DNA from 3 places in the Yinghuangia aomiensis genome. Region 3 is predicted to be linked to each of the others. Evidence: riboswitches for the same ligand, from Rfam matches in the RefSeq annotation. Region 3 holds a riboswitch; each other region holds the start of a gene.
The links. A riboswitch is a leader RNA that binds a small molecule or an ion and turns the genes downstream of it on or off. The one in region 3 is predicted to bind cyclic di-AMP.
Positions count from the first base shown of each region.

Region 1: it holds a riboswitch for cyclic di-AMP, as region 3 does, so the genes downstream of both, ABEA93_RS23750 (transglycosylase family protein) here and ABEA93_RS07800 (C40 family peptidase) in region 3, are expected to answer to the same signal.
Region 2: it holds a riboswitch for cyclic di-AMP, as region 3 does, so the genes downstream of both, ABEA93_RS35500 (NlpC/P60 family protein) here and ABEA93_RS07800 (C40 family peptidase) in region 3, are expected to answer to the same signal.

Region 1 is NZ_BAABHS010000017.1:113,374-120,095, reverse strand. It holds gene ABEA93_RS23755 (phosphoketolase family protein) at 1-1,290, shown strand, start outside; gene ABEA93_RS23750 (transglycosylase family protein) at 1,440-2,750, opposite strand; cyclic di-AMP (ydaO/yuaA leader) riboswitch at 2,754-2,957, opposite strand; gene ABEA93_RS23745 (FAD-binding oxidoreductase) at 3,317-4,834, opposite strand; gene ABEA93_RS23740 (macrolide family glycosyltransferase) at 5,124-6,320, opposite strand; gene ABEA93_RS23735 (CatB-related O-acetyltransferase) at 6,379-6,722, opposite strand, start outside.
Region 2 is NZ_BAABHS010000039.1:64,050-70,771, forward strand. It holds gene ABEA93_RS35495 (hypothetical protein) at 1-1,275, shown strand, start outside; gene ABEA93_RS35500 (NlpC/P60 family protein) at 1,419-2,342, opposite strand; cyclic di-AMP (ydaO/yuaA leader) riboswitch at 2,348-2,534, opposite strand; gene ABEA93_RS35505 (helix-turn-helix transcriptional regulator) at 2,940-5,888, shown strand; gene ABEA93_RS35510 (PP2C family protein-serine/threonine phosphatase) at 6,073-6,722, shown strand, end outside.
Region 3 is NZ_BAABHS010000004.1:335,105-341,826, reverse strand. It holds gene ABEA93_RS07810 (hypothetical protein) at 88-333, shown strand; gene ABEA93_RS07805 (NYN domain-containing protein) at 735-2,186, shown strand; cyclic di-AMP (ydaO/yuaA leader) riboswitch at 2,867-3,024, shown strand; gene ABEA93_RS07800 (C40 family peptidase) at 3,036-4,115, shown strand; gene ABEA93_RS07795 (gluzincin family metallopeptidase) at 4,206-5,609, shown strand; partial or broken gene ABEA93_RS07790 (M48 family metallopeptidase) at 5,715-6,722, shown strand, end outside.

The DNA.
Region 1 (6,722 bases), on a different contig from region 3:
GTCCCGCACGCCAACGGCGGCACCCTGCTGCGCGCCCTGCCGCTGCCCGACATCCGCGACTACGCCGTCAAGGTCCCCGAGCCCGGCGGCACGATGTCCGAACCGACGAGGGCGCTCGGCGCCTGGCTGCGCGACGTCACCGCGGCGAGCGCCGCCCGCCGCGACTTCCGGGTGTTCGGGCCCGACGAGACCGAGTCGAACCGCCTCGGCGCGGTGTACGAAGCCACCGCGAAGGCCTGGCAAGGCCCCTTCCTGGACGTCGACACCCACCTCGCGGCCGGCGGCCGGGTCATGGAGATCCTGTCCGAACACACCTGCCAGGGCTGGCTGGAGGGCTACCTCCTCACCGGCCGCCACGGCGTGTTCTCGACCTACGAGGCGTTCACCCACATCGTCTCGTCGATGTTCAACCAGCACGCCAAATGGCTCCACGAATCCGCCAAGCTGGGCTGGCGGCCGCCGATCGCGTCCCTCAACTACCTGCTGACTTCGCACGTCTGGCGCCAGGACAACAACGGCTTCTCGCACCAGGACCCCGGCTTCGTCGACCACGTCGTCAACAAACGCCCCGAAGTCGTGCGCGTCTACCTGCCGCCGGACGCCAACACCCTCCTCGCCGTCAGCGACCACGTGCTGCGCAGCCGCGGCCTGGTCAACGTCGTCGTCTCCGGCAAGCAGCCGTCACCCGACTGGCTCGACCCGGACGCCGCCGTCCTGCACTGCGCCCGCGGTGCCGGGATCTGGGAGTTCGCCTCCAACGACGCGGGCACGCCGGACGTCGTCCTCGCGTGCGCGGGCGACGTGCCGACCCTGGAGACCCTGGCCGCGGCCGACCTGCTGCGCCGCCACCTGCCGGAACTGCGGGTGCGCGTGGTCAACGTCGTCGACCTGATGCGGCTGCTGCCGCACGAGGAACACCCGCACGGCATGCCGGACGCCGACTACGACGCGCTGTTCGGCACCGACGTGCCGGTGATCTTCGCCTACCACGGCTACCCGTGGCTGATCCACCGCCTCGCCTACCGGCGCGCCAACCACGACCAGCTCCACGTGCGCGGCTACAAGGAGTTCGGCAGTACGACGACGCCGTTCGACATGGTCGTCCTCAACGACATGGACCGCTACCAGCGCGTCGTCGACGTCATCGACCGGGTGCCGTCCCTCGGCCGCAACGCCGCCGCGCTGCGCCAGCAGATGCTGGACATGCGGGCCCGGCACCACGCCTGGATCCGCGTGCACGGCGAAGACCTGCCGGAGGTACGCGACTGGACGTGGCCGACGGGTCATTGAGGCCCCGGTCGGCAACCGCGCGCAAACGCGCGAACGCCGGAAGGCCCGGCTGGAGTTCCAGCCGGGCCTTCCGGTTGTCCTGCTCACGCGGCATCAGGTGGCTGCCCCGGCCCCACCCGGGAACGGTCGCCCGCCGCGCTGTCGTCCGATCAGACGTTCACGCCGTGGGCGCGGAGGTAGGTGATCGGGTTGATGTCGGAGCCGTAGTTGGGGCCGGTGCGGACCTCGAAGTGGAGGTGCGGGCCGGTGGAGTTGCCGGTGGAGCCGGAGAGGCCGATCTGCTGGCCGGTGGAGACCTTCTGGCCGACCGAGACGGAGATCGAGGAGAGGTGGCCGTACTGGGTGTACTTGCCGTCGGCGTGCTTGATGACGACCTCGTTGCCGTAGGCGCCGCCCCAGCCGGCGGACACGATGGTGCCGGAGGTGACGGCCTTGACCGAGGTGCCGGAGGCGGCGGTGAAGTCCTCACCGGTGTGGCCGTGCGACCACAGCGAGCCCGAGTTGCCGTAGGAGCCGTGCGGGGCGCCCGGGACCGGGCGGACGTAGCCGGTCGACGACGCGGTCGAGGAGGAGCTGCTGCTGTCCGAGGACTTCGCGGTGCTGCTGCTCTGCGACTTGACGGTCGAGCTGCTCGAACCCTTGTCCTCGGTCAGCTTCGACGCCGACGAGGAGGAGGACGAGGAGGACGAGGTGGTGGACGTCGAGGCCGTGGCCTTGGTGTCCTCGGTGAGCTTCGCCGCGGCGGTCTTGCCCGACACGCTCAGCTTCTGACCGATCTTGATCAGGTTCGGGTTGCCGCCGATGACGCTGCGGTTGTCCTGGTAGAGCTTCTGCCAGCCGCCGGAGACGTGCTGGGAGGCGGCGATCTTCGACAGCGTGTCACCGGAGACCACGGAGTACGTGGCGGCGGTGGTCGTCGCGGCCGGCGCGGACGCCTGCGGACGGGCCTCGGAACGCGACGCGCGGTCCTCGCTCAGCTGCGAGCTGCCCGAGTTGGAGGCCGAGTTGGCGGCAGCCTTCGGGGCGGCCTGCTGGGTGGTCTTGGCAGCCGACGCCGAGGAGCCGGTGTCGAGCGACGGGGTGCCGCTGTTCTTGGTCAGGCCCGCCTTGACGGAGCAGACCGGCCAGGCGCCGGGGCCCTGGCTGGCGAGCACCTTCTCGGCGATCGCGATCTGCTGGTCCTTGGTGGCCAGGTCGGCGCGCGGCGCGAACTGCGTGCCGCCGAACTCCTGCCACGTGGAGTTGGTGAACTGGAGGCCACCGTAGAAACCGTTGCCGGTGTTGATCGACCAGTTGTTGGTCGACTCGCACGCCGCGACCTTGTCCCACGTGCTCACCGGTGCGGCGGAGGCGCTGGTGGCGCCGATCATCGGCGCGGCGATCGCGGCGCCGGTGACACCGGCGGCGGCGATGGCGAAACGGGACTTGGACGTAAGGCGCTTGCGGGTCGCAGACAGCATGAAGTAGTTCCTCTCCCACGCCTGCGAGGTGAGCTGTCGGATTCGGGCTGGAGTTGCCCGGCCAGCCTTCGATGGCCCTGTTCAGGGCGTTCGAGGCATGGCTTCACCCCAAGCCGTCCCGGGCGCGCCGCAGCGCACCGCCGGTCCGGCGGATTTCACCTGGTTCCCCCGCTTCTGCCGTCATCGCTTACTCAGCGGTCCCAGCCCGGCCGGCGGCAGAATTCGGCGTTCCGGCGAGTGGGGTCGGCGTTGCACCGACGAGGACGAAGCTAAACGACGCTTCGCTGAATACCCAAATGCCTTGTCGTCGAAGGCAATCCGAGAAATTTCGGGAATACGGAATATCTCACGGAGGGCGACACGGGCCCTCCGCAGCGTGCGGAAATTCTCACGCACGGCGACGGGCCCTGTATCGGCTGTTCGGGAGCGCGACACAGGGCACGTGGACGGTCACACAGGATCAAAGGGTAAAGAGGTAGCAAAGAGCCCAAATCGGATGTTTTCCCACGGTTCATCCGGGCATGACAGGCCCTGCACATGCTGCTCGGCGAAGCGCCGAGCGGGGGTCAAGCACGTGCCACCGACTGGGGGAAGGCGAACACCTGGTCCGGGTCGTAGTGCCGCGCCACCTGCTTCAGCCGCGGCAGATTCCGGCCGTAGTAGGCGGTGCCCCAGTCCGGGAGACTCGCGTCGATGTAGTTGACGTACGCGCCTGTCGCGCCCAGCGCGGCCAGCCCGTCCCGGATCGCGTCCACCGCCTCGGTCGCCTCTTCCTGGCCGCCAGGGGTGGTGCCGACGTAGACCTGAGCGGTGGCGAGCGCGGAGCGGTGCGGGAAAGCGGTGGCGTCGGGGGCGAGCTGCGCGACGGCGCCGCCCATCGAGTCCAGCAGCAGGTCGATCCCGGTCCGCCCGTCCATCAGCTGCACCATCCGCTGCGGGTCCAGGGCGCGGGGGAGCACCCGGGAGACCGCGACGAAGGCGGCCCGGGTCAGTACGCCGCCCTCGGACTGCAGATGGCACTGCTCGATGGTGTCGTTCGCGCAGCCCGCCATGTACTTCATCGCGTCGAGATAGGTCTTGGCCTGCACCGAGCGCGACGTCGGCGGCGTGCCGGCGGCGGCCACCAGCCGGTCCAGCAGCGGGTCCAGTTCGCTCTGCGGCCCGACGTAGCAGCCGCCCACCCGGCAGGTCGGGGGCGTGCCGCCGGAGACCACGCAGTTCGACCACAGCTCCGGCCGGGCGTCCGCGATCCACTCCTGCCACGCGCCGACCACCGACGGCGTCGAGCCGGGCGGGAAGTGCAGCGAGAAGACGGTGAGCGGGGGAGCGGGCTCGGTCCGGAAGGTGAACTGCGTCACCACCCCGAAGTTGCCGCCGCCTCCGCCGCGGAGCGCCCAGTACAGGTCGGGCTCGGAGCACTCCGATGCGGTGAGCACGCAGGAATCGGCGGTGACCACCTCGGCCGCGACCAGGCGGTCGCAGGTCAGGCCGTACTTGCGGGCCAGCACGCCCACGCCGCCGCCCAGGGTGAGGCCGCCGACGCCCACCGTCGGACAGGACCCGGCGGGCAGCAGGCGCCCGGCCTCCGCGAGCGCGGCGTAGACCTCGATCAGCCGTGCGCCCGCGCCGACCTGCGCGGTGCCGTCGTCGAGCACGCGGACCTGCGCCATCGGCCGCAGGTCCATGACCAGGCCGTCGTTCGGCACGCTGTACCCGAGATAGCTGTGGCCGCCGCTGCGGGCCGCGATCGGGACGCCGTGGCCGCGGGCCGCGTCGAGGCAGATCTGCACGTCCTCGGCGGAGGTGCACTGCGCGACAGCGGCCGGGTACTGGGTGTCGTACAGCTCGTTGAAGCCGAGCCGCGCCACGGCATAGCCCTGGTCCTCCGGCAGCAGCAGACGCCCGTCCAGCCGCGCCTTCAGCGCGGACCAGTCCGGCGGTTCGACCGGAGCGCCGGGGACGCGACGGCCGGGGATGCTCCGCACCGACGGCGTGCCGGTGGCCGCCGCACCGGCCGCGCCGGTGACGACCATCGCGCCGCCGAGCCCGAGGGCGGTCAGGAAACCGCGTCGATCGATCGTCATGCGCTCACAGCTCCCGGCGATCCGCGCCCACCACGTGCCAACCACGAGGTTTCGTCATTCTGGCCGCCGCGACCCCGGAAAACCGGGCACGGCGCGCGGAATTGCACCCTTTGGCGGAAGGCCTGATCACTGTTGTGCGGAGCCGTCCGAACTTTGTGCCGTGCCCGCAGCCCGCTGCTGGTGGGCCGGCGACGCGACGACGGTTGCGCCGCCTCCCGGTCGTCCAGGAGCAGCGGCGGCAAGTCCTGCCCCGGACCGAGCCGGTGGCCGCCGTCCACCCCTGCCCGGTTCAGCGCGCCGGGTCCCGGGCCGCGTCCAGCATGGTCTCGATCAGGTCGGCCGCGTGCCGGGTGCCGCCCTCGGTTCGGGCGGCGGCCTGCAACTGTCGTGACCTTTCGGCTCGTTCCCGGTCGGTCATGAGAGCGTGCAGGGCCGCGCGGAGGGCTTCGGGGGTGGCGTCGGGGGTGTCCAGGCGGTGGGCGATGCCGAGTTCGACCAGCCGGTCGGCGTTCATGAACTGCTCGGCGCCCTGCGGGACGGCGATCATCGGGACACCGGCGAGGAGCCCTTCGCCGCAGCCGCCCATGCCCGCGTGGGTGACGAACGCGTCGGCCTGGGCGAGGACGGCTCGCTGCGGGATCCAGGAGTGTACGTCGACATTGGCCGGGATGCCGCCGAGTTCGGCGACGTCGGTGTGCTTGCCGATCTGGAGGACGATATGCCAGCCGGGCAGGTCGCCGAAGGCGGCGAGGCACTGGCGGTAGAAGGCCGGGCGGTGCGTGTAGGCCGAGCCGAGCGAGATCAGCAGGATCTTGGCCGTGCCCGCCGGGCGGTCCCAGGCATCCGTGTCCGCGCGGGTGTCGAAGCAGGGGCCGACGAAGGTCACCCGGCCGGGGTCGACACGGTCGGCGTGCGGCTGCATCGCCCGCGGGATCAGGGCGAGGGCCCGCGGGGGCCGGCCGGAGAAGGCGTCCACGTCCGTGGTGGTCGCGCCGCACGTCGCAAGCCAGCGCGCGAACCGGTCCCGGTAGGCGTCGGCGCCCGGCAACGTGCGTAGCTGGGCGCCGACTTCCTCCTCGTAGCCGTCCCAGCCGACGAACGTCGGGGACAGCTGGAGCAGCGGGCGGCCCTGTGATTCGGCGAGGGCGCGTGCGGCGTAGGCGCCGATGTCGTACAGGTACAGGTCGGCCGGATCGTCGTCGTAGGCCGCGTGCAGTTGCGGGAGCGCTCGGACGGCGTCGTCGAGGAAGAGGCTTGCGGCGGCGATGGGGTCGTCGGGCCACGCGTTGGTGGCGACGGGCAACGTCGAGGTGCACCGCACCGGTTCCGCGCCGCTGGACGCGATGTGGTTTGCGACGGACGGGTCGTTGGCGTAGGTGACCCGGTGCCCGCGGTCCACCAGCTCGCGGATCAGCGCGAGGCTCGGCAGGACGTGGCTGACGACGGGGATGCCGACCATGGCGATGTGGGCGCGGCGAGGGGGCATGGGGGCGCTCGTTTCGGTTGCGGAGCGGGGGCGGAGCGGCGCGGGTCGCGGGGCGGGGTCAGGGGCGGTCGAGCTGCGCGGCGGCCTCTTCGAGGTCGGCGACCGTCCCCGACATGATCGTCCGGACGTGGCGGGTGATGTGCTCCACGGGCCAGTCCCACCATGCGACGGCGAGGAGCCGCTCGACGTCCGCGGCGTCGTAGCGGGTGCGGATGAGCCGGGCGGGGTTGCCGCCGACGATGCCGTAGTCGGGGACGTCGGCGGTGACCATGGTGCCGGCGGCGATGATCGCGCCGTGGCCGATGCGCACGCCGGGCATGACCGTGGCGCCGTGCCCGAACCACACGTCGTTGCCGACGACGGTGTCGCCCCGGCCCGGCAGGCCGGTGATCAGGTCGAAGT
Region 2 (6,722 bases), on a different contig from region 3:
AGCGGCGGCGAGGACACCGTCGCGCCCGCGGCTGTCCGGGGATCGGCGGTCGACTACCTGGTCCCCGAGCGGCTGATCCGGGCCGCGCCCGAGGCCTGGGCCGACACCTCCCGGGTCGACTTCACCGCATGGTCCGCCCGCGGCACCCGGATCGCCGATCGCCCGCTGCTCGCCCGCGCCCTCGACGCCTGGCGCGCGGCGGCGGCCCCGGGGACCCGGAACGGACCGCTTCCCGCGCTGGCGCCCGGCACCACCGCGGCGCTGCCTCCCGCCGACCCGCGGCTGCTGTACGCGGGCGACGTGGACAGCGGTGACGGCATCGAGGCCGTCGTGATGCTGTTCGACGGCCAACGCGTCGTGCGCTACGCCGAAACCGCGGACCGCGTCGCGTCCCTGCAGTTCGCCCTCGTGGACGACGCCGACGTCACCACCGCCGCGGCTCTCGTGCTCACCCGGTCGGCCGACCGGGTCCGCTACCTGCTCGCGCCGTGGGTCGCCTCCGCGGGACTCCGCGACCTGCTGCGCCCGGACGGCGAACCCCGGCCGCTGCGGGTCGCCGCGGACGGCGCGACCGAACCCGTCCCCGTGCCGACCACGGGCACGCAAGGCCTGCCCGAGGCGCAGACCGCGTGCCGGTCCTGGCCGGTGCTGCAGCTCCGCTCGTCGGACCGCATCGCCGAACGGCACGCGTTCCTGGTCGGCGACCTGGGCGATCTGAGCCCGGTGCACCTGACGTACAACCCGCTGCCGGGCCCCGACAACCCGGCCCGCGCGCCCCGCGAGGCGCTGAGCCCGGCCGCGCTGACGAGCTGGGCGGCGAACGCGTGCGGGCTGGGGGAGATGCGCGGACGGGGGATCCGCGCGGTCGACGTCTGGGACTTCGCCGAGCAGACCCTCCCCGAGTCGGCGGGCCGCGCGACGTGGGAGTGCGTCCGCGCCGACACGTGGCGGGGCCCCGGCTCCACCGCCGTGGTCTTCCGCGGCCCGGGCAAGGCCGCGCCGGAGCCGCTGAGCCGCGCCGACGACACGGCCCTGTGCAGCCGCTTCGGCCAGCGCATCGTGGCCGGGCGGCGGTGGCAGGCCCCGTCCGGCCAGCGCTATTTCCTGGCCGCGGCAAGCCGCGGGATCACGCACATCGACGCGACAGGCGCACTCAAGGCCTCCGCGGACGGCACGGTGCTCGCCACGCCCTTGCCCGCAGGCGGCGCACCCGGGGCGGTGGACCTGACCGCCAAGGCGCCGGACGGCGAGGCGGTCCGAGGGAGTGCCGGGTAGCGGCGCCGTCTCGCCCGCGTGCGGTTCCCCGACCCCGCCGCCCGTGAGAACCGCCGAAGCCCCGCGCGGGACGACGGCTCGCCCGCTGAGTAAGTGCGAGCCGTCGGACCCCGCGCGGGGCGGTCGGTGGAAGAACCCTCAGATCATGCGGGGCGGGTCGCCCCGGCGATCGGCATGGAGTCGACCGAGGCGATCTTGACCACGGTGCGCGAGTTCGGCGCGTGGATGATCTGGCCGTTGCCGATGTAGATGCCGACGTGGCTGATGCCCGAGTAGTAGAACACCAGGTCGCCCGGCTGCAGGTCCGACGTCGAGACCTTGCGGCCCGCCGCGAACTGGTCGTTGGTGACGCGCGGCAGCGAGACGCCCGCGGCCTTGTACGCGGCCTGGACGAGACCCGAGCAGTCGTACGCGTCCGGGCCCTCGGCGCCGTACACGTACGGCTTGCCGAGCTGCGCCTTGGCGAACGCGATGGCGGTCGCGGCCTTGCTCGACGTCGACGAAGACGACGAGGACGAGGACGAGGACGAGGTGTCCTCGGTCAGCGTCGACGCCTTCGCGGAGCTGCTCTGCGGCTTGGCCGACAGCGTCTTGGTCTGCGCGGTCGCGTCCGACTTCGCGGTGCTCTTCTGGGTGGTGGTCTTCGGCGCGGCCGGAGCCGGGTCCTCGGTCAGCGGGGCGGCCGGGGCCTTGGTCGGCGCGGCGGCGGAGCCGGCGAGCTTGAGGACCTGGCCGATGTCGATCCAGTCCGCGCCCTTGGCGAGCTGGTCGCGGTTCAGCTCGTAGAGGGCCGGCCAGCCACCGTCGATGCGGTGCGCGAAGGCGATCTGGGACAGCGTGTCGCCGCCGACCACGGTGTACGTGGCGGTGGTGTCGGCCGTCGGGGCGGCGGCCGGCGCGGGGGCGGCCGCGGTGTCCTCGACGGACGGCTGCGCCATCGCGGGGACGCTGCGGGGAAGCTCGGGGGCGGCGTGCGCGGCACCGGCGTTGACGACGGGAAGGGCGGCACCGAGGCCGGCGATTCCCGCGGCGGCCAGGACCCGCCGGAGGCTGTGGGCAGACAGCATGAAGTCGTTCCTCTCCTGCCGCCTGCGAGGTGAGCTGTCGGATTCGGGCCGGAGCGGCCCGGCCGTGCGCGTCCTCCGGACCAGGTCCGGAAACGGGCACGGCTTCACCCCAAGCCGCACCCGGCGAGCCGGGTACGGCGCATCACGTTGGTTCCCCCGCTCCCGTCCGGACGTGCTGGGCACCGAGCACCGCGGCCGGGGACGGGATTCGGCGTACCGGCCGGGTGGATTCCGCCTGGGCGGCGAAACCGGTCCCGGACGCTAGCCAGGTCGGACCGGCCGCCACAACTCGGCAAGGCGCCCCGGAGGCGGGATAAAGATCGCGTCAAAACGTCTTGTCGTCAGGTCGACATATCGAAGACCGGGGTGTGACATGCGGATACTGCGGAGCGTGAGCGTGGTGGTCCGGTCACGCAAAATGATCGGAATTCGCCGGAACAGCCCGAGGGGGCGAATCCGTACACGTCCGTTATTGTCCGAATTTGCCTACCCGGGTCGGTCGGCAGGCGCGAAAGAGACCGGCGCCACAGCCGCCCGCCCCGCGGTGTCGTCCCATTTCCGCAGGCCGTCACCCGTGCGTGTCAGGATGTCCGTGTGGTGCCGCAACCCGGATTCCAGACGCCCTTCGTCGGCCGCGGCGCGGAGACCGCCGCCCTCGACGACGTCCTCGCGCGCGCCCGCGCGGGCGACCCCCGCGCACTCCTGCTCGCCGGCGACGCCGGCGTCGGCAAGTCCCGCCTCCTGGCCGAAGCCGCCGCCCGCGCGGCCGCCGACGGCATGACCGTGCTGACCGGGCAGTGCGTCGACCTCGGCGAGGTCGGCCTGCCGTACCTCCCGTTCACCGAGATCCTCCGCACGGTCGCCGCCGACCCGGCCTCCGCCGCGATCCTCGACGAGCACCCCGCGGTGCTGCGCCTGCACGGCGCGGGCGGCTCCGCCTACGACGGCCGCACCGAACCCGGCGTCCGGCTCCGCCTCCTCGACGACATGGCCGCCCTGCTCGCCGACCTCGCCGAGCAGGCCCCGCTGCTCCTCGTCCTCGAGGACCTGCACTGGGCCGACCAGTCCACCCGCGACCTGCTGCGCTTCCTCCTCAGCCGCCTCGCCCCGCAGCGCGCCGGCGAGACCGCGCCGCACCAGCGCATCGCCCTGCTCGTCTCGCTCCGGTCCGACGACCTGCACCGGCGGCATCCGCTGCGCCCGCTGCTCGCCGAACTCGTCCGCCTCCCGGTCGTCGCCCGACTCGACGTGGGGCCGCTCGCCGACGCCGAGGTCGCCGAACTCGTGCGCGGACTCGGCAGCGACCCGCTGCCGGAGGACACCGTCGCGCGGATCGTCGAACGCGCCGAAGGCAACGCCTTCTACGCCGAAGAACTCCGCGCCGCCACCGCCGACGACGCCGGTGTCCCGGCCGGGCTCGCCGAGGTGCTGCTGGTCCGCATCGAGCAGATGCCGGCGACCGCGCAGCGCGTCCTGCGGACCGCCGCGGTCGCCGGGCGGAGCGTCGAGCACGGTCTGCTGCGCGACGCCGTCGAACTGCCCGACGACGACCTCGACGCCGCGCTGCGCGAGGCCGTCGGCCGGCACTTGCTGGTGTCCGGCGACGACGGCAGCTACTCGTTCCGGCACGCGCTGACCCGGGAGGCCGCGTACGGCGACCTGCTTCCCGGCGAACGCGTCCGCCTGCACGCGGTGTTCGCGCGCCTCCTCGGCTCCCTCGAGCGCCGCGGCGGCAGCGCCGCCGAACGCGCCCACCACCACACCGCCAGCCACGACCTGCCCGGCGCGCTCACCGCATCCCTCGAAGCCGCGGGCCACGCCGCCGTCGTCGGCGCGCCCGCCGAGGAACTCCGGCACGTCGAAGCCGCACTGGAACTGTGGGACGCCGTCCCCGACGCCGCGGAACTGACCGGCACCGACGACATCGCGCTCACCCTGCGCGCCTCCGCCGCGGCCGTCCGCATGGGCGAGGCACACCGCGCCGTGCACCTCGCGCGCGCCGCCCTCGACCGGGTCGGCTCGCACGGCGACACGCTGGTCGCCGCGAAGGTCCGCTACACGCTCGCGTCCAGCCTGATGAACGTGGACAGCCTGCACTCCGCCTTCGAGTTCAGCCGCGAAGCGCTCGCGCTGATCCCCGAGGAACCGCCGTCGCTCACCTGGGCGTGGGCGGCCGCCACACACGTCCAGGCCGCCTGGTACATCCGCCGGATCGACGTCGTCCGCGACGTCGGCAAGCGCGCCCTCGCAGCCGCCGAAAAGCTGGGCGCGGACGCCGTGCAAGCCGACGTCCTGATCAGCACGCTGGCCACCCACGAAGCCAACCGGCAGACCTCCGAAGGCCGCGAAATCCTCTACCGAGCCCGGGACTTGGCGCGGCGCGCGGGCGACACGGCGATCGAGCTGCGCGCCATGTACGGCCTGGCCCTCGGCTGCTTCGAAGCCGGCCTCGTCGAGGAATCCCTCGCCTGGACCGACGAAGGCCTCGACCTGGCCCGCCGCACCGCACAGACGTCGTCGCCGTACTCCCTCCACCTGCGCTACGTCCGCGCCCTTGCGCTCTACACCCTGGGACGCTGGGACGAGGCCCTCAAAGCCGCCGGCAGCGCCCCCTCCGCCTTCGGCCACGTCGCCGAAGGAGCACTGTATGTGCCGCTCGGCCGCGGCGAACCCGGCGTCGTCGACCGCGCCCAAGCGCTCTTCGACAAGCGGCCGTTCAACTGGACGGCGACGCTGGTCGCGGGCCTCGTGCTGGTCGACGAGGCCGTCCTGCGGGGTGACGTCCGCGCCGCCGTCGACCGCTTCCGGCGCACGTTCGCGCGCCTGATCGAGGACGACGACCCGTACCCGCCGGTCGGTGTCCGCCTGGCCACCCTCGCGCTCTCCGCGATCGCCGACGAGGCCACCGCGCTGCGCCTCACCGGCGGCGACCCCGGCGGGTGGGCCGCGGAGGCCGCCGAGTTCGCCGCGCTGGCCCGCGAGATCGCGGCCCGCCAGGAGGCCGTGCGGCCGAGCGGCCCCGAGGGCATCGCGTGGGCGCTCCGCGCCGAGGCGGAGTTCGCCCGCGCCGAAGGCCGGTCGGACGTCGGCAGGTGGGAACGCGTGGTGGCCGCGTTCGACTACGGCAACGTCTACGAACACGCGCGCTGCCGCCTCCGCCTCGCCGAGGCCTACGCCGCGGCCGGCCGCCGCGCCGAAGCCCGCGATGTCCTCGAAGCCGCCCAGGCCACCGCGGTCGCGCTCGGCGCGACCCCGCTCCGCGCCGCCCTCGACGCGCTCGCCCGGCGCACCGGCCTCGCGGCCGCGGACTCCGCAGCGGCAGCAGTCGCGGCCGGCACGCTCACCACCCGCGAACAGGAGGTCCTCCGGCTGCTTGCCGAAGGACGCACGAACCGGCAGATCGGCGAGGCGCTGTTCATCAGCGTCAAGACCGCCAGCGTGCACGTCTCCAACATCCTCGCCAAGGTCGGCGCGGCCTCCCGCGGCGAAGCCGTCGCGATGGCCTACCGCAAGGGGCTGATCGGACCCGGGCCGACGGAGCGCTGAGCGCGGATCCGGCGGCCACCGCCGTGTGCGGGCCGTCCTGCCGATCCCGTGAACGCTTGCGCTCGGTCCGCATCCCACCTGCGCTCCGCCCGCGTTCCGCCCGGCCGAACGGGTGAACCCACCCCGCGGACGTGCACGCCGCACCCCCGTCGGGAACCGGCGCGGGGTGGATATCGGGGCCGATGTGTACGAGCCGGAGGCGCAGGGCGGGCGGCGGTTGCTGCGCTGGGTGCCCCCGCTGCTGCTCGTCGTCTCGCTGGTCGTCGAGTTCACCACGCCGCCCGGGGTGAACCCGGCACCGATCCTGGCCGCCGCGCCTACGTTCGCGCTCGGTGTCTACGGGTTCGCCGGGGTCCTGTGGACGACGGTCGCCACCGCCTCGGCCATGGGGCTGCTCGCGGTGTACGAGCAGATCCGCTATCACGACGTCCTCGTCGCCTCGTTCTTCGCCGACCTGGTCGCGGTGCTGGCGGTCTGCGCGATCGTCCTCGTGCTCGCCCGGACAAAGGAGCACGGGCGGCGCCGGTTCGCGCGGCTCATCCGGGTCGCGGAGGCGGCGCAGCGCGTGCTGCTGCCGGACGCGCCGGTGTCCGCGGGCGGGCTGCCGGTCGCGGTGCGGTACACGCCGGCGTACACGGACGCGCAGGTCGGCGGGGACGCGTACGCGGTGCATGCCACGCCGTACGGGGTCCGCCTGCTCATCGCCGACGTGCGGGGCAAGGGCCTCGGGGCCATCGGCGCGGTGTGCTCGCTGGTCGGCGCGTTCCGCTGCGAGGCGTTCCACTGCCCGGACCTGACCGTCGTCGCCGACCGGCTGGAGGCCGTGCTGCTGCA
Region 3 (6,722 bases):
GACGGCGCGCCGGTCCGGCCGCGCGGGATGATGGTGTGCGAGACCCCGATTGGGATCAGACCCGATTCAGATCTGAGAGGAACGTGCATGTCGGTCCCGGCCCCCACCGAGGCGACCCGGTGGCGCTGCTCGCTGTGCGGCAACCTGACGAGGTTCGACGTGACCCGGACGACCCGGGCGGTGGAATTCGTCCACCTCGACCTCGCGGGTGAGCCCCGGGTCGACGAGCGCGAGGTGCTCGAGGACACGATCGAGTCGGTGCGCTGCCGGTGGTGCAACGCCACCGACTCCGTGCAGCTGGTCCCGCGGCCGGGAACCGACGAGAAGAGCTGATCCCGACCGGACCGGTGCCGGGCGCTCCGGCTTGTGCATCGGTTCGGCATCGGCACGGGGAGGCGTGTCCGCCCGCGATGGCGGGCACGCCATGATCAGGAGCACGTTCGAGCCGACCCGGGGCGGGGAGACCGGGCGGAGACGCAACCGGAGGACCAGTGGGCGAGTCGGACACACGCGCGGACTACACAGCCCGCCCCTCCGCCGAGCCCTGGCCCGCTGCCGATGTCACCCCGCCGGGCCACGGTGGGGGCATGCACTCCGCACCCAACGGCGCAGCCCGGCCGCCGCATGCCGCCGCGCCGTCGGCCGAGGCTCCGGGGCACGCGAGCGGAGGCCGCGCGGCTGCCGAGGCAGCCGCCGGCGGCCACGACCGCGGTCCCCGGCACGGGCGTTCCGGTGTGCAAGGTGCGGAGCCCACCCCGATTCCCGATGCGGCTCGCGCCGCCGACGCGGCCGAGAGCGGTGGCCCGGCGCCCCGGTCCGCTGCCACGGCTTCCGGCGGTCCGGGCCCCGACGGCTCTCGCGGGTCGCGTTCCGAGGCGGAAGCCCCCCACGGCCCCCTTCCCGACGGTGTCCGGCAGCGGGTCATCGCGTTGGCCGCGGACGGACTCGGGGCCATGCCGCCCGACGAGATCCCCGTCCCGCTGCGGCAGTTCGCGCGGTTCACCCCCAGCCGGCGCGCCAAGCTGGCCGCCACGCCGCTGGCGGGCGTGCTCGAGAACGACCCCGTCTTCCGGCAGCGGATAGCGGAACGCCTGCGCCGCGCGCTGCCCGACCTCGCCGCCGCGCTGGAATCCGGGCGGCCCCCGGCCGCCGCCGACCCGCTCGACGTCGCCGCCGCCGCGTACCTGCTGCGGCCGCCCGGCTGGGTCACCCTGCTCGACACCGCCGGCCAAGCCGCCGAGAAGGCCGCACACGACCGGGCCGGCGCCGAACAGGCCGCCGTCGTCGCGCGTCTGGAATCCGAACTGGCCGCCCTGCGCGCCTCCACGAAGTCCGAGCACGACAAGGTCCGCGCCGAACTCGACGAGGCCCGCAAGGAGACCGAGCAGCTGCGCCGCCAAGTCCGGGGCCTGCAAGGCGCCGCGAAGCACGCCGAGAAAGAGGCCAAGCACGCCAAGTCCGAACTGGACGCGGTGCGCGCCGAAGCCCAGGCCTCGGTGGCCGCCGCGGACAAGGAGGCCCGGCGGCTGCGCGGCCGGGTGTCCGAGGCCGAGTCGGCGCTGGAAGCCAGCCGCCGCGCCGCGCGTGAAGGCCGCAGCATGGAGGACACCCGGGTCCGCCTGCTCCTCGACACCGTGCTCGAAGCCGCCCAGGGGCTGCGGCGCGAACTCGCGCTGCCGCCGGTCGGCATCCGGCCCGCGGACACCGTCGACGCGGTCGAGCCCGAGGCATCCGGCACGAAAGACATTGCCCAGCGCGCTTTGGAAGGCGACGACCCGGCACTTCTTGATCAACTTCTTGCATTGCCGCAGGCACATTTGGTCATCGACGGCTACAACGTGACCAAGACCGGTTATCCCTCGCTCGCATTGTCCGAGCAGCGGGTGCGGCTGCTCGGCGGACTCGCGGTGATCGCCGCGCAGACCGGCTGCGAGATCACCTGCGTTTTCGACGGCGCACAGCTCGACGCGCCGGTGCTGCTCGCCCCGCCGCGCGGCGTCCGGGTGCGGTTCAGCAAGGCCGGCGAGACGGCGGACGAATTGATCCGCCGCCTGGTCCGCGCCGAGCCGCCGGGCCGCCCGGTGGTCGTGGTGTCGTCCGACCGCGAGGTCGCGGACGGCGTGCGCCGGGCGGGCGCGCGGCCGGTGCCCTCGACGATGCTGCTGCGCCGGCTCGCCCGCGGCTGACCCCGCCCCCGCGGGCGCCCCTTCGCCCGCGGATTGCCGCCCGAACGTGGTCGACCTGTGACGTTGTGTCGGTCACCCTCCCTACCGTGGGTGCGGAAGGTGCTTTTCGGAACGCAACGGGAGGGGTGGCCGACCATGCGGATCTGCTGCCGTACGTGCCGTGCCCGCGGACCGGCGTGCGGAGAATGCGTTATATCGACATTTCTTCGCACGCCCGAGGAAAAGTCGGACTTTTCGCACGTTTCTTCGGAATCCGGCGGCGGCTGCCCGCGCCCGCCGCGCGGAAATACATCCGGTTTCGACCGGTGTGTCGACCTTGACGAAGAATCCCTCGACGCCCTCGCGGTGCTCGCCGACGCGGGCCTGAGCCCTCCGCTCCGGTACCGGGACCGCCGCCCGAAACGACGCTCCGGCAGTCGAGAAAACCGCACGTCCGACGGTGTTTCGGGGGCTCGCGGAGAGTCCGGGACCGGGGTTTCCGGGCCTTCCGGAACACGCCCGAATGCGTCCGGAAAATATGAACAGATGGTCGCCCTGTGATCACCATCCGTGGATCTCGCCGAGTTAATCCCGGGAGATCCGGTAAAACTTTGCGGATTGATTTGAATACGGGCTTGCGCAGTCACTAATGTCTCGGGCTGGGTGACCGCCGAGTCGTCCGCCTTGACCGGGGCGGGCAGCGGACACCCCCGCCGAATCCGGCGAGGTCTCTTCCGGACCGACCCGGAGCCGGGGAACCACCGTTCCCTGGGGTGAATCGGCGCGGTCCGCCGCGCTGTAGGGCCCGCTTCCGGCCCGAACCCGTCAGCTCACCCGGTAGGCGGCGACGGAAGAAGGAGTCCGCCCCTCGTGGCGTCCCACCGACGGCCCAAGAAACCTGGCAAAGCGCGCGTCGGCGTCATCACCGCCGCCGCCGCGACCGCGGTAGCCCTGTCCCCGGGAATGAGCCACGCCGACCCGGCACCGTCCAAGGACCAGGTCAAGGCGCAGATCAACGACCTTCAGCACCAGGCGGAGATCGCCACCGAGGAGCTGAACGGTTTCCAGGAGAAGACCGAGCAACTGCAGGGCCAGGTCGGGCAGATCCAGGAGCGCATCGCCCAGGAGCAGTCGGACCTCATCTCGCTGCAGGACAGCATGGGCGCGGTCGCCAGCGCGCAGTACAAGAACGCGGGCATCGACCCGACGATCGCGCTGCTGCTGTCCGAGAAGCCCGACGACTACCTGCGCAAGGCGTCGCAGCTCGACCAGATCACCGCGCACCAGGCCGACTCGATCCAGGCGATCCAGGCCAAGAAGCGCTCGCTCGACCAGGAGCGCAGCGAGGCGTCGCAGAAGCTCGGCGAGCTGGAGCAGACCCGCAAGAACCTCACGACCAAGAAGTCCGAGGTCGAGGAGAAGCTGCAGAAGGCGCAGCAGCTCCTCAACACGCTGAGCGAGGCCGAGCGCGCCGCGATGCTCGCGGACGACGGCCACGGCGACGACGCCCGCGCGTCGCGCGACGACTCCCGCTCACCGAGCACGCCGACGGCCAAGGCGACGCAGAAGGAGACGCCGCCGGTCGACATCCCGGCGGTCAGCGGCCGGGCCGGCGCGGCGATCGCCGCAGCCCGGGCGCAGCTCGGCAAGCCGTACGTGTACGGCGCCACCGGCCCCAGTTCCTTCGACTGCTCGGGCCTCACCGGCTGGGCCTGGCGCCAGGCCGGCGTCTCGCTGCCGCGCACCTCGCAGGGCCAGGCCGGGATCGGCCCGAACATCCCGAAGAGCCAGGTGCAGCCGGGCGACCTGATCATCTACTACAGCGGCTACTCGCACGTCGCGATCTACATCGGCAACGGGCAGATCATCCACGCGCCGAAGCCGGGCACCAACGTGCGCGTCGCGCCGTGGGACTCGATGCAGATCACCAAGATCGTCCGCCCCTCCTGACCCGTGCGGCCGACCGGTTCGCCGGTCGGCCGTTCCCTCGTCCGCCGGACTCGGCAGGTGCGGCCCCCGTTGGTCTCGTACGATCGGTCCGTGGACGACCGGAGCCTGTGGCTGCGACGAATCCCGCGGTGGCTCCTGGTACTCGTGGCGGTGACCGCCGCGATCCTGATAGGCGTCACCCTGGGACTCGTCGGCATGGGCCCGGGCCGCGGAACGGCTCACCCGCCCGCCGCGCCGGCCGCGCCGAGCGTGTCGGCCCAGGCCGAAGCCCGCGGTGCGGGGCACCCGGCCGGGCAGGAGGAACGGGCCGACGCCCGCCGGAACGACGTCGGGCATCTGCTCGACCGCCGGGCCGCCGCGATACGCGCGCACGACCGCGCCGCGTTCCTGGCCACGGTCGATCCGCGCGCCACACCGTTCCGGGACCGCCAGGCGGCCCTCTTCGACAATCTGGCACAGGTGCCGCTGGCGTCGTGGGATTACCAGGTCGTGGCGCCCGACGTGTTCACACTGACCCCGGCGCGGCAGGCGGAGCTGGGCGGCGACCAGACGTACGCCGCACAGGTCGATCTGACGTACCGCATCGCGGACCTGGACGGCACGCCGATGCGCAGCCCGCAGTACCAGACCTTCGTCAAGCGCGACAACGCCTGGTACGTCGCGGCCGACACCGACGGCGCCACGGCCGACCTCACCTCGGGCGTCAACCTGTGGGACCTGGGCCCGGTGACGGTGCTCAAGAGCAGCGCGGGGGTCGTGCTCGGCATCGGCAACAAGAACGACCTCAAGGCCTACCAGCACGACATCGAGACCGCGGTGCCCGACGTGACCAAGGTCTGGGGCAGCTCCTGGGCGAGCAACTCCGTCGTCGTGGTGCCCGCGGACGAGGCGCAGATGGCGCGCCTGCTGGGGGCCGAGCCGCAGAAGTACGCGCGTATTGCCGCGGTGACCACCGGCGAGCGCGGCGCGGCGGCGGGTGCGGCGCCCGCGGACCGGGTCATCGTCAATCCGGAGGCGTTCCGCGAGCTGGGCGCGGTGGAGCGGCGCGTCGTCATGACGCACGAGATCACCCACGTGGCCAGCCGGGCGTACACCCGGAACTGGACGCCGACGTGGCTGTCCGAGGGCTTCGCCGACTACATCGGCTACCTGGACTCCGGTCAGCCGGTCCGGAACGCCGCGCCGGAGCTGCGGCGCGACGTGCGGGACGGCAAGATCCCGACCGGGCTGCCGACCGACGAGCAGTTCGAGACCACGCAGGACGAGTTGCCGCAGGCTTACGAGATGGGCTGGCTGGCGTGCCGCATGATCGCCGAGCGGTGGGGCCAGGACAAACTGGTCGCGTTCTACCGCGCGGTCGGCGAGCCCGCGCCGGACGGCGCGAAAGTCGACCAGGACAGCCGCCTGTCCGGCGCGATGGTGTCGGTGCTGGGCATGGGCCCGGACGAGTTCACCAAGACGTGGGTGCAGTACGTGCGGATGCAGCTGAAGTGACGTGCCGAGCGACCGGTGCCGACACCGGTGCGGCGACCTGCTCGGCGACCTGCTCGGCGACCTGCGGAGTGACCCTGACGTGAGGATGCCCGGGGGAGGGAAGCGATGAGCGGGCAGCGGATCCTGGTGGTCTGCCTTGCCGTCACCGCGGCGGTGCTGCTGGTGGCGCTCGTCGTCACCACGCCGTGGCGGCCGCTGCCGAGCGTGCCGGGCGGCGCGGTGCATCCCGACGCGGCGCGGGACTTCTCCGCGGCGGAGATCGCCCGCGGACAGGCGTTGGCACGCGAGGCGCGGCCGCCCGCGTACCTGTCGATGGCCGCGTCGCTGGTGGTCACGCTGCTGCTCGGGCTGACCCCGCTCGGCGCCCGGATCGTCACGGGCGTGGCCCGCCCCTTCGGCGGCGGATGGGTGTGGCAGGTCGTGGTCGGCGGGCTCGTGCTGCTGCTGATCGGCCGGGCGGTGGCGCTGCCGTTCGACCTGCGCCTGGAATCCGTGCGCCGCCGCCACGGGCTGTCGGTGCAGGCGTGGGGCGGGTGGTGGCTCGACGCCGCGAAGGGCTTCGCGATGTCGGCCGGCGTCGTACTGGCCGTGCTGGTGGCGCTGTTCGCGCTGCTGCGGCACTGGCCGCGCGCCGCGTGGCCGATCGCTGCCGGGGCGGGTGCGCTGCTCGTGGTGGCGATGTCGTTCCTGTACCCGCTGCTCGTCGAGCCCGCGTTCAACCGCTTCCACTCCATGCCCGACGGCGAACTGCGCACCTCGCTCCTGCAACTGGCGGAGAAGGACGGCGTGCCGGTGCAGGACGTCCTGGTCGCCGACGCCTCCCGCCGCACGACCGCGCTGAACGCCTACGTCTCCGGCTTCGGTTCGACCCGGCGCATCGTGGTCTACGACACGACGCTGCGGTCCGCCACGCCGCGCGAGATCGAACTCGTCGCCGCACACGAACTCGGGCACGCCAAACGCCACGACGTCCTGTACGGCACCCTCATCGGCGCCGCGGGCGCCGCCGCGGGCCTGTGCCTGACCGGGCTGCTCATGGGCTGGCGTCCGCTGCTGCGCCGGGCCGGCGCGGACGCGGCCGCCGACCCGCGGGCGCTCGCGCTGCTGCTGGCC